DNA from 2 places in the Arthrobacter sp. TJ-217 genome. Region 2 is predicted to be linked to the other one. Evidence: predicted binding sites of a transcription regulator. Region 2 holds the regulator's gene; the other holds the start of a gene.

Region 1 (6,056 bases), on a different contig from region 2:
AGGCCGCCGTCGGCGATGAGGGGAACACCTGCGGGAATGGCTGCCTTGGCGGATTCGTAGATCGCGGTGACCTGGGGAACACCCACACCGGCGACGACGCGGGTGGTGCAGATCGAGCCGGGGCCAACGCCGACCTTGATGCCGTCGGCACCGGCGTCGATCAGCGCCTGGGCACCGGCCCGGGTCGCTGCCTGTCCGGCGATGATGTCGACGTGCGACACGGCCTTGTCGGCCTTGAGCCGGGCAACCATTTCGAGCACGCCGGCACTGTGGCCGTTGGCGGTGTCGACGAAGAGGGCGTCAACACCGGCGTCGACGAGTGCCATAGCGCGCTCCCACCCGTCACCGAAGAAGCCGATCGCGGCGCCGACGCGCAGGCGGCCGTCGTCGTCCTTGGTGGACAGGGGGTACTGCTCGGCCTTGGTGAAGTCCTTCACCGTGATCAGGCCGCGGAGGATCCCTTCGTCGTCGACAAGGGGAAGCTTTTCAATCTTGTTCGTTCCAAGCAGCGCGATTGCCTCATCACCGCTGATGCCCACATGCCCGGTGATCAGCGGCATCTTGGTCATGACCTCGCGCACGAGGCGGTGCGGGAACTCGCTCTCGGGCACGAAACGGGTGTCGCGGTTCGTGACGATGCCGAGGAGGTGCCCGAACTCGTCGACGACGGGGAGCCCTGAGACGCGGTACTGGCCGCACAGCTCGTCGAGCTGCTGGAGCGTTGCCTCGGGGCCGATGGTCAGCGGGTTGGTGATCATTCCCGACTCGCTGCGCTTCACGCGGTCGACCTGCTCGGCCTGGTCGGCGATGGAGAGGTTGCGGTGGATCACGCCGAGTCCGCCCTGACGGGCCATGGCCACGGCCATGCGCGATTCGGTCACGGTGTCCATGGCAGCCGAAAGCAGCGGCGTCTTCACGGTGATCCGCTTCGAGACGCGCGAGGAGGTGTCGGCCTCGGAGGGGATGACGTCGGTGTGGCCGGGCAGCAGCAGGACGTCGTCGTAGGTGAGGCCGATGAATCCGAAGGGATCGTTTGGCTCATTGTGCTCAGACAGATGGGTCACTACAGGTCCTCTTTCAGGGGTCACCGGGGCTGGTGCCGTGGGCTCCGTCGCCGCCAGGCTCTTAAATTCTAAAACCATTCACGGCCGCGCCCTATTCCGGGTCGTCATCAACGAAACGCCTGCAGAAGCGCCGTAACGAAACGGCACCCCGGCCCACAAGGGGCCGGGGTGCCGGTGATCGTGCGAAAGCGGGGAACTAGTGGCTGTGGCCGTGGCCGTCCTCGTCGTCCTCCGCAGGCTTCTCGACGACGAGTGTCTCCGTCGTCAGGACCAGGGCGGCGATCGATGCTGCATTGCGCAGCGCCGAGCGCGTGACCTTGACCGGATCGATGATGCCCGCGTCGATAAGGTTTTCGTACTCGCCGGTGACGGCGTTGAAGCCGTGTCCGTCATCGAGCTCCGAAACCTTGGCGACGACGACATAGCCTTCGTGTCCGGCGTTCTCGGCGATCCAGCGCAGCGGCTGCGCCAGGGCGCGGCGCACGAGGCCGACGGCGGTCGCGGCGTCGCCCTCGAGGGCGAGGACGCTGCTGTCGGTGTCGAGGGCCTTGCCTGCGTGGACCAGTGCCGAACCGCCGCCTGCGACGATTCCCTCATCGAGTGCGGCACGCGTCGCTGAGACGGCGTCTTCGATGCGGTGCTTCTTTTCCTTGAGCTCAACCTCGGTTGCGGCACCGACCTTGATGACGCCAACGCCGCCGGCAAGCTTCGCCAGCCGCTCCTGCAGCTTCTCGCGGTCCCAGTCGGAATCGGTGCGCTCAACCTCGGCGCGGATCTGCGCCACGCGGTCGGCGACGTCGGCGGCGCTGCCTGCGCCGTCGACGATGGTTGTCGCGTCCTTGGTGACCGTGATGCGGCGGGCCGAACCCAGCACCTCAAGGCCGACCTGGTCAAGCTTCAGGCCTAGGTCGGGGGAAACGACCTGCGCACCGGTGAGGGTGGCGATGTCCTGCATCATTGCCTTGCGGCGGTCGCCGAAGCCGGGGGCCTTCACTGCGACGGCATTGAGGGTTCCGCGGATCTTGTTCACCACGAGGGTGGACAGCGCTTCGCCTTCGATGTCTTCGGCAATGATGAACAGCGGCTTGCCGGCCTGCAGGGCCTTCTCCAGGAGGGGAAGGAATTCCGCGAGCGAGGAGATCTTGCCCGAGTTGATCAGGATCAGCGCGTCTTCGAGGACGGCTTCCTGGCGCTCGGCGTCGGTCACGAAGTACGGCGAAAGGTAGCCCTTGTCGAACTGCATGCCCTCGGTGAGGACGAGCTCGGTGACCGTCGAGGAGGACTCCTCGATGGTGATGACGCCGTCCTTGCCGACCTTGTCGAACGCCTCGGCGAGCAGGTCGCCCACCTCGGTGCTCTGGGCGGAGATCGCGGCGACGTTGGCGGTCTGGTGGCCGACAACTTCCTGGGCGTTCTCGAGCAGGCGTGCGGCGACGGCCTCGACCGCCACCTCGATGCCGTGCTTGAGCTGGCCCGGTGCGGCGCCGGCGGCAACGTTGCGCAGGCCTTCCTTGACCAGGGCCTGTGCGAGCACGGTGGCCGTGGTGGTGCCGTCGCCGGCGACGTCGTTGGTCTTTGTCGCTACTTCCTTGGCCAGCTGCGCGCCGAGGTTCTCGTAGGGATCGTCGAGTTCGACCTCACGGGCGATTGTGACGCCGTCGTTCGTGATCGTGGGTGCGCCCCACTTCTTGTCCAGCACGACGTTGCGTCCGCGCGGGCCAAGGGTCACCTTGACGGTGTTTGCAAGCTTGTCGACGCCGGCCTCGAGGGCGCGGCGGGCTGCATCGTTGAACTCCAACTGCTTTGCCATGGTTTTGTTCCTTTCAGGCTTGTGCAGTGAGAAAACCCCGGCCAGTGCTGGCCGGGGTTCCCTTGAGAAAAACTACTTAACGACGATCGCCAGGACGTCGCGGGCAGAGAGCACCAGGTATTCCTGGCCTCCGTGCTTCACTTCGGTTCCGCCGTACTTCGAGTAGATGACGACGTCGCCCTCAGCGACATCGACGGGAACGCGGTTGCCGTTGTCGTCGACACGGCCCGGTCCAACTGCTACAACTTCGCCCTCCTGGGGCTTTTCCTTAGCGGTATCCGGGATGACCAGGCCGGAGGCAGTTGTCTGCTCGGCTTCCAGTGGGCGGACAACAATACGATCCTCAAGAGGCTTAATAGAGACCGACACTCGGGCTCTCCTTTGCGTTCGTTACTAATGGAATGTGGGCCCTCGGTGGGGCGCTGACCGTCGTCGCGGTGCCGGCTGGCGCTTCCCTCAGGAATTAGCACCCTCCTAGTGAGAGTGCCAACCCCGACTTTATGCAAACAGTTAGCACTCGGTCAAGGCGAGTGCCAGATGCGTCGTCATCTACGGTTGCGGGCGGACGGCGCCGGAGCCGGCGATCCTTCGCCTAGGGTTGGTTCATGGCTTCCGACAACATCCTGCCCCTCCTGACACCCGAGGGGTGGGAGCTGCTCAACTCGCTTGGCCCGTACTCCGAGGCCGGCGCGCTGCAGCTCAGCGAACAGCTGCGCAAGGCCGGCCACTCCCCCGACCTGATCTCCGCCGCCCTGACCCAGTCGCGGCTTCGCGCCAAGGCCCAGGCGAAGTTCGGCCCCTTCGCCGACCGGATGGTGTTCACCGCCGCCGGCCTTGAGCAGGCGACGCGCCTCCAGGTTGCGGCGCACCATGCCGCCCGTTTCGTTGACGCCGGGCTTGAGCGGGTTGCCGACCTGGGCTGCGGCCTGGGGGCCGACTCAATGGCCCTAGCGACCCTCGAGCGCCAGGTGACCGCCGTCGAGCTCGATGAGACGACGGCGGCCGCCGCGACCCTGAACCTGCTGCCGTTTCCGAACGCAAGGGTGGTCAACGCCGACGCGGCGGCATTCGACATCACCGAATATGACGGCGTGTGGCTCGATCCCGCCCGCCGCAGCACCTCGACGTCGGGAACCACCCGGATCTTCGACCCCGAGGCCTTCTCCCCGCCGCTGTCCTTCGTCGAGGAGCTTGCCGACCGCGGCACAGCGGTCGGCGTGAAGCTGGGGCCCGGGATTCCCCACGAGGCGGTTCCCGCGAACTGCGAGGCGCAGTGGGTGTCCGTTGACGGAGACGTCACCGAGGTGGCCCTGTGGTTCAACGCGCTGCGGCGGCCCAACGTACGGCGCGCGGCCCTGGTCCTCGGCCCCCACGGCGCCGCCGAGCTGACCAGCGACGCCGATTTCGACGCCGGCCCCGCCGCCCCGGTCGGCGCGGCGGAGGGCTACCTGTACGAGCCCGACGGCGCGGTCATCCGCGCCGGCCTCGTGGCCGACGTCGCCGGGCAGCTGGGCGGGCACCTCCTGGATCCGCACATCGCCTACGTCTGCGCCCCCGGGCTTGTCGAAACCCCGTTCGCGCGCGCCTATCGGGTGCTCGAGATCCGGCCCTACAACGTGAAGGCCCTCAAGCAGTGGGTGCGCAGCGAGGGTATCGGCGTCCTTGACATCAAGAAGCGCGGCACCTCGGTCACTCCGGAGGAGGTCCGCCGCCAGCTGCTGGCCGGCTCCGGGAAGGCCCGCCGGAAGGCGACCCTCGTCCTCACCCGGATCGGCGAGGACCGGGTGGCCATCGTTGTTGAGCCGGTTCCGGGTTTACCGGCCCAGGGAACCGGCTAGGCCGGGAGCCTGCGGGTGCGCACCACCCCGAGCAGGATGCCACCGGTCAAAGCCGCCGCCCCGCCCGCGATCAGCGCCGCACGCACGTCGAAGGTGTTGACGAGCACTCCGCCCACCGCCGCGCCGATGCCGATGGCCAGCTGGAAGGCCGCCACCGTCACGCCTGAGACCGATTCGAGGCTCTCCGGATGTGCCCGCGCCATCCACGACTGGATGAGGGTGGGAATGGCGCCGAATCCAAGGCCCCAGAGCACGATGGCCGCCACGGCGACCGGGGTCCTGGTGCCCAGGGTGGCCCACAGAATCGTTGCCACGCCGATCGCCACCCCCATCACGATCACTGAACGGTGAAGGGCGCCATCGGCGGCAGGACCGCTGGCGAGGTTGCCGATGAACGAGGCAATGCCGAACGCGGCCAGCGCCAGGGCGAAACCCTCGGCATTGAGCCCGGCGACGAGGTCACCGGCCAGCCGGATATAGGTAAACCCGGCGAAGTGCCCGCCCGCGATGAGGAACATGCCGGCCATCCCGACGATCACCAGCGGTGAACGCAGGGTCGCCAGGAAGGCCCGGCCCGGGGAGGGTTCCGGGGCCACCGGCGGGAGCCAGAGGGCGGCCAGGACCATGCCTGCGATGCTTGCCGCGGCCGCGAGGAGGAACAGGGTGCGCCAGCCCCACAGCTCGCCAAGGACCAGGCCTAGGGGAACGGCGAGGATCGTTGCCAGGGAGACGCCGACATTCACGACCATCATGCCGCGGCCGATCTTCTCGCGGCTCACCAGGGCTGCGACGACGGCGATGGCGAGGGCCCAGAATCCGCCGACTGATACGCCGAGGAGGAGCCGTGCGGTCAGCAGGACCGCGAAGGACGGAGCGAGTGCAACAAGGAGGTTGGAGAGCGTGGCCAGGGCGACAAGCCCGATCAGGGCCAGCCTGCGGTCGAGGCGCGGGAGCACCAGTGCAACGGTCGGACCGGTGATTGCTGCGGCGACGGCGGTGGCGGTGACGGCCTGGCCGGCCAGGCCTTCGGAGATCTGGAGGTCCGCCGACATGCGTGAGAGCAGGCTCGCCGGCAGGAATTCGCTCGTGACGATCGCGAAGAGCACCACCGACAGGGATGTGACTCCCCACCATGGCGATCGGGTGCGGGCAGGGCGGGGCGCCGGTGCGACTGGATCCGGCGCTGTGGCTGTGCTGGCCTTCATAAAAGCTCTCCTCAGTTTTTGAACGTCCGTTCAAATATGTCGGCCGCGCTGCCGCTTGTCAAATATTGAACAACCGTTCAAGAACGTCTAGAATTCCCGCATGGCCCGACCACGCACATTCGATGAAGGCAATGTCCTC
Region 2 (6,056 bases):
ACGCTGAGGGTCACGTGCAGGTCGTCGCCGTCACGCAGGAAGGTGGAGTCGGTGTTGACCCGGATCTCGACGTAAAGGTCACCCTGCGGTCCCCCGGCCGTTCCGGCTTCGCCCTGTCCGGACAGCTGGATGCGCGTTCCGGTCGAGACGCCTGCGGGGATCTTAAGGGTGAGGGTGCGGCGTGCCCGGGTCCGCCCTTCGCCCTTGCACTCGTGGCAGGGGTGGGGAATGACAGTGCCGAAGCCCTGGCAGGTTCCGCAGGGCGCGCTTGTCATGACCTGGCCGAGGATTGAGCGCACGGCGCGCTGGACCTGTCCGGATCCGCCGCAGATGTCGCAGGTCCGGGGCGAGGTTCCCGGCTCGCAGCAGGTGCCGTCGCACGTCGAACAGACCTCTGCGGTGTCGACTTCAATCTTCTTGTTCGTGCCGAAGACGGCGTCCTTGAGGTCAATGCGCACGTTGATCAGCGCGTCCTGCCCGCGGCGGGTGCGTGAGGGCGGCCCGCTGGAGCCTCCTCCACCGAAGAAGGTCTCGAAGATGTCCTGGAAGGCGAAACCGGATCCCGAGTATCCGGAGCCGAAGCCGTTGTCCGTTCCGTTTTCGTTGCCGGTCGTGTCGTACACCCGGCGCTTCTGGGGGTCCGAGAGCACCTCATAGGCGTGGCTCACGCGCTTGAACTGTTCCGACGCGTCGGGCCCGGAGTTCACATCCGGGTGGAGCTTGCGGGCGAGCTTCCGGTAGGCCTTCTTGATTTCCTCGCCGCTGGCTCCCTGCGAAACGCCAAGAACCTCATAGTGATTACTCACTCGTGCACATCTCTTCCTGCTGAATCAGCTGTCAAACGTTGTATTGCCCGGCCAAACCGCGCCGGGGTGCGCCGTGCCGCCGCCCTTACTCCGCGAGGACCCGGGAAAGGTACCGGGCAACCGCACGGACCGCGGCCATGGTGCTCGGGTAGTCCATCCGTGTGGGTCCGAGGATGCCGAGCTTGGCGGTGGCGTCCGGCCCGTAGCCCGTGGCGATGACCGAGGCTTCCGACAGACCGCCGTACGGATTTTCACTTCCGATGCGCACGGACACGCCGCGGGCGTCATATTCCATCTCGGAGAGCAGCCGCAGCATCACCACCTGTTCCTCGAGCGCTTCGAGGACCGGTCCGATGCTGAGGGGAAAGTCTACTGTGGACCGGGCAAGGTTGGCAGTACCGGCCATCACAATGCGGTCCTCCCGGCTGATGCCCGCGAGCTGTTCAAGCGTACGGATCAGCGCCGCTCCGGCCGTGCGCAGATGCTGCGGCAGCGACGCAGGCACCCCGGCGAGCTCCTGCGGGAGGGCGGAAAGCTTCGCCCCGGCAACCCCTGCGAGGATCCGCTGCTTGAGTTCGGCGAGGTCAGCCTCCGGCACCGGGGCGGGCAGCGGGACAACGCGCTGGTGCACCGTGCCGTTGGTGGCGATGAGGACCACAAGAACCTGCTGGGGGGCGAGCAGCACGAGCTCGATGTGCCGCACCGCCGCCGAGCCGAGCCGCGGGAACTGGACAACGGCCACCTGGTTGGTGAGCTGGGCCAGCAGGCGCACCGTGCGGTCCACGACGTCGTCGAGGTCCTCGGCACCGGAGAGCAGCGTCTGGATGGCCCGCTTCTCCGCGGCGGAGAGCGGCTTGACCTCGGCGATCCGGTCGACGAAGGTCCGGTACCCCTTGTCCGTCGGGATCCGCCCCGAGCTCGTGTGGGGTGCGGTGATCAGCCCTTCCTCTTCGAGGACGGCCATGTCGTTGCGGATGGTTGCCGAGGAGACTCCGAGCCTGTGCCGGTCAACGAGGGCCTTTGAACCGACCGGCTCCCGGGAATGGACGTAGTCTTCAACGATCGCCTGCAGCACCTCAAGGCGTCGCGGTTCACTCATCTGGTTCACCTCCGTTGTTCCGTTTCGTGGGGGCGGTGCACGCTCAACGGTTAGCACTCGACACACCCAAGTGCTAAGTCTAGTACGTTCCGGGCGATTGTTAGCATTGAAAACCCGGTCACAGAGCGTGCGCCGGACCACACGGAAGCGAGATCAACGGTGGCCGACTACGCCTGGGGCGCACAGGACCTCTCCGCCCCGAAGCGCACCCAACTTCGCGACATTCCGGCCGATCTCGGTCTTGTGCTCGAGGACATCCAGAGCGGATTCGTCGGGGCCGTGGTGCGGGTGGAGAAGTCCGGTGGCCTTCACGTCATGGTGCTTGAGGGCCGCCGCGGGAAGAAGCGCACCTTCCGCCTCGGCCACGGTTTCCTGCTCGACGGCGAACCGGTGCACGTTGTTGCGCCGCAGGCCAAGGTGGCCGCACCGGCTCGGACCGCCTCGGGGTCGGTCAAGGCTCCGGAGGCCCGGGCGCGCGTGGCACGGGCCAGCCGGATCTGGGTGGAGGGACAGCACGACGCCGAACTGGTGGAGAAGGTGTGGGGCGAGGACCTCCGCCATGAAGGGATCGTCGTCGAGCCGCTGCATGGAATCGACGACCTCGAAGGCGCGGTGCGCGCCTTTTCACCGGGGCCCCAGCGCCGCCTGGGCATCCTCGTTGACCACCTGCTTCCAGGCACCAAGGAATCCCGCATAGCGCAGCAAGCGATGGCGCTTCCCGGCGCCCGGGGACACGTGCTGATCGTGGGGCATCCGTATGTCGATGTCTGGCAGGCGGTGAAACCTGCTGCCGTCGGGCTTTCGGCCTGGCCGGTTGTGGCCCGCGGGCAGGATTGGAAAACAGGCATCCTGGCCGGCCTGGGCTGGCCCCACCACAACCAGGCGGCTGTGGCGCATGGCTGGAAGCGGATCCTCGGCAGCGTGAACAGCTATGCAGATCTTGAGCCCTCGCTCCTTGGGAGGGTCGAGGAAGTCATTGACTTCCTCACCGCCGGTGAGGCGAATGCTTGATGCGGGTCCCGCGCAGCACCAAGTACCCTTAGAGGAAACGCTGGGGGAATCCGGCCACGCTGAAAAGGAATCTCGTTGTCTAACACCGCCGACAAGCACCAGGACTCCGGCTGGGAAGCAAACCGGTCCGCCTTCGAAGGCGCACCGGCCCAGGCCCTGCCGCTGACGGCGGCCGAAGACCGGCAGTTCGCGACGCTCGCCCACTTCGGCGGAATCCTCGGCTTCGTCCCCTCGCTGATCATCTACCTGATCTTCAAGGACCGCGGACCGTTCACCGCCCAGGAGTCCAAGGAAGCGCTCAACTTCACCCTGCCGCCGACGGTGCTGGCCCTCGCGGCGTGGCTGTTGTCGCTGCTGCCGGTCGTCGGCGGCGTATTCGCCGTCATCAACGCCCTGATCTGGGTTGCGATAGCGGTCTTCTCCGTCACGGCGGGCATCCAGGTCAACCGCGGCCGGCCCTACCGCTATGCCGTCAACCTCCGCCTTCTGCGCTGACACCGGCCGGGCCGCAACCCGGCCGGTGAGGCTGCTCACCCGCAGCTAGAGACCCGCGGCGGTGATTTTGACGAGCGTCCACTGGCTGTGGCTTTCGGAGCTCGCAAGGACTCGGTACGAGCCGCCGGGGGCTTCCTCCGGGATCGCGATCGATGCGGTGAACTTCCCTGAAGGGTCGGCCACCATCCGGATGGTCTGGGTGATGACGTCGTCGCCCTCGCGGCCGAACATGACAGCGACTTCCTCACCCGGCCGGTATCCGGAACCGGTGACGGTCCCGGTCTTGCCCGCCACCCACTGGCCGCCGAGCACCAGGTCGGCCGGTGCTTCTTCGGGGGTCTCCACTGGCTGCGGGTACTGAGCACCATCCCAGGTGAGTTCCGGCGGCGCCTCGCTCTGCGTAGGCGTTGCGGTGGGCGTCTCGACCGGCGCAGGCACGGTGGTTTCCACGATGGGGGCGTCGGGCGCCGGTTCGACGGGCGCAGCAGGCGTTTCCTCGGCCGGAGGCGTCTCCACCCTCGGCGACGCGGTGCGCAGCGGTTCCCGGTCTGCGGCCGGGGCAACGGAGCACCCGGTCAGCAGCAGGGCTGCAGCGGTGAGCGCCATCAGAGCGGAGTTCCTCAAGGTAATGCCTTTCGTCGTGCCGACAGCGGCCGCGGTAAGCCGCCCGTCATCAAGTATGGAGCCGGCCGCCCCCGAATCCGGGGAGGCCCGCCCCGCCGGGCGCATGGCGTCCCCTCCGGGGCTGGACCATTGCTCCTTTCTACCAATCAGGGGCGGTCCGCGCCGTGCGACATGCGGGGCGGGGCACCCGGAGGATCCGGGCGGTCCGCGCCGTGCGACATGCGGGGCGGGGCACCCGGAGGATCCGGCCGCTTGCGGCGGTTAGGCTGGCAGGGTGCTCCAACGAACCACTACCCCGCCGGATCCCGTGATGGTCGATATCGTTTCCGACGCCACTCCTTGGTGGGAGATCGTCGGCGCTTTTGGCCCGTTGGCCATCCTGCTGGCCGCGCTCGTGACGGGGGCCATCGCCTGGACGAACATCAAGCACCGCCGGGAGGCCGATCAGCGCTCGCAGTGGTGGGCGCGGGCCGAATGGGCGCTTGACGCGTCGATGTCCGAAGACCCCCACCGCCAGGAGATCGGCCTTGGCGTCCTTGACCTTCTGGCGCAGAGTGATCTCGCCGGGGAGGAAGAGGTGGCGATCATCGAGGTGGCCTGGGCCGAACCGCTGGCGCCGGGGGTCGTGGACGGAAACGGCGGCATGGGGAACAATGGGAACACCGAGGAATCGATCGAGGAGGCTGGCAGTGAGCACAACAGCAAGCCGTAACGGCCAGGCCGGGCGCCGCCCCGCCGCGCCCGTTGTGCGCCAGGGTGACCACGAGCGCGTCCGGATCCGCGCCGCGCGCCTCCGGATGACCACGGATAAAAAGCTCGGAAAGCCCACCCCGGCCTGGGTGCAGCAACTGGCGAAAAAGCCGCTTTAATCTTGCCGCTTTGAGACTGCCGCCCCGACAGTGTCGGGGCGGCAGTCGTTTGTGCGCGTGTCGGTGGCCCCCGCGCGGGATCCCCTCCCGGGGTGCGGCTCAGTCCGGCAGGAGGCGGCGGACCACCGCGTCGGCGAGCAGTCGCCCGCTGCTGGTCAACCGCACCAGCCCCTGGAAAACGTCGCGCGCCTCGACAAGGCCTTCGGCGATCAGTCCGGCGACCGCACGCCGTCCGGCCGCATCGAGGCGGCTGATGGGCAGCCCCTCGCTGAGGCGCACCCGCAGCATCACGTCTTCAACGTACTTCTCCCGGGCGTCGAGGATCTCCCGGCCCTGGGCTGGTGACGCGCGGCCCTCCAGCGCAGCGGCGTAGGCGCGCGGGTGCTTCACGTTCCACCAGCGCACTCCCCCGACATGGGAGTGCGCGCCCGGGCCCGCCCCCCACCAGTCGTCGCCGCACCAGTATGCAAGGTTGTGCCGGCACTCGTCGGCGGGCGTGCGCGCCCAGTTGCTGACCTCGTACCACTGCAGCCCGCCCCGGGTGAGCATCTCGTCGGCGATCGAATACTTCTCGGCGTGGTCGTCGTCGTCGATGGGTGGAACCTGGCCGCGGCGGATGCGGCCCGCCAGCTTGGTACCGTCCTCGATGATCAGGGCGTAGGCCGAGATATGGTCGGGGTTGTAGGACAGGGCGGTCTCGAGCGAGTACCGCCAGTCGTCAAGGGTTTCTCCCGGCGTCCCGTAGATGAGGTCGATGCTGACCTTCAACCCGGCCTTCCGCGCCCACTCCACGGCCTGGGGAACCCGGGCCGGCGTGTGGGTGCGGTCAAGGACGGCCAGCACGTGCGGAACCGCCGACTGCATGCCGAAGGAAACCCGGGTGAACCCGCCGTCCGCAAGGGTCTGGAGCGACTCCTCGGTCACCGAGTCGGGATTCGCCTCGGTCGTCACTTCGGCGCCCTCGACCAGCCCCCACCGCCGCACGGCGGCGGCGAGGATCGTGACGAGGTCGTCAGCCGGAAGAAGCGTGGGGGTTCCCCCGCCGAAGAAAACAGTGGAGAGCGGACGCTCGGGCAGGCCCGACCCGGCAAGCACCGTGCCGGCCAGGTCGAGTTCCTGCAGAACGGTGCCCGCGTACTCGTCCTGGGACCC

The links. The regulator HrcA, encoded in region 2, represses chaperone genes, less so after heat shock. The targets are predictions, from matches to a motif close to TTNGCACTCGNNNNNNNCGAGTGCNAA.
Region 1: a site for HrcA is predicted at 3,385-3,411, ahead of groES (co-chaperone GroES). Genes of this name have one in related genera too.

Annotation. Positions count from the first base shown of each region.
Region 1 covers NZ_JBZCNJ010000001.1:83,322-89,377, forward strand. Annotated here, with positions in the region: gene guaB (IMP dehydrogenase) at 1-1,064, opposite strand, end outside; gene groL (chaperonin GroEL) at 1,261-2,874, opposite strand; gene groES (co-chaperone GroES) at 2,947-3,243, opposite strand; gene AC4D2R_RS00450 (THUMP-like domain-containing protein) at 3,480-4,712, shown strand; gene AC4D2R_RS00455 (MFS transporter) at 4,709-5,917, opposite strand; gene AC4D2R_RS00460 (TetR/AcrR family transcriptional regulator) at 6,018-6,056, shown strand, end outside.
Region 2 covers NZ_JBZCNJ010000004.1:95,264-101,319, reverse strand. Annotated here, with positions in the region: gene dnaJ (molecular chaperone DnaJ) at 1-806, opposite strand, end outside; gene hrcA (heat-inducible transcriptional repressor HrcA) at 892-1,905, opposite strand; gene AC4D2R_RS08465 (DUF3097 family protein) at 2,065-2,916, shown strand; gene AC4D2R_RS08460 (DUF4870 domain-containing protein) at 2,992-3,411, shown strand; gene AC4D2R_RS08455 (hypothetical protein) at 3,457-4,035, opposite strand; gene AC4D2R_RS08450 (hypothetical protein) at 4,310-4,747, shown strand; gene AC4D2R_RS08445 (hypothetical protein) at 4,725-4,904, shown strand; gene hemW (radical SAM family heme chaperone HemW) at 5,004-6,056, opposite strand, start outside.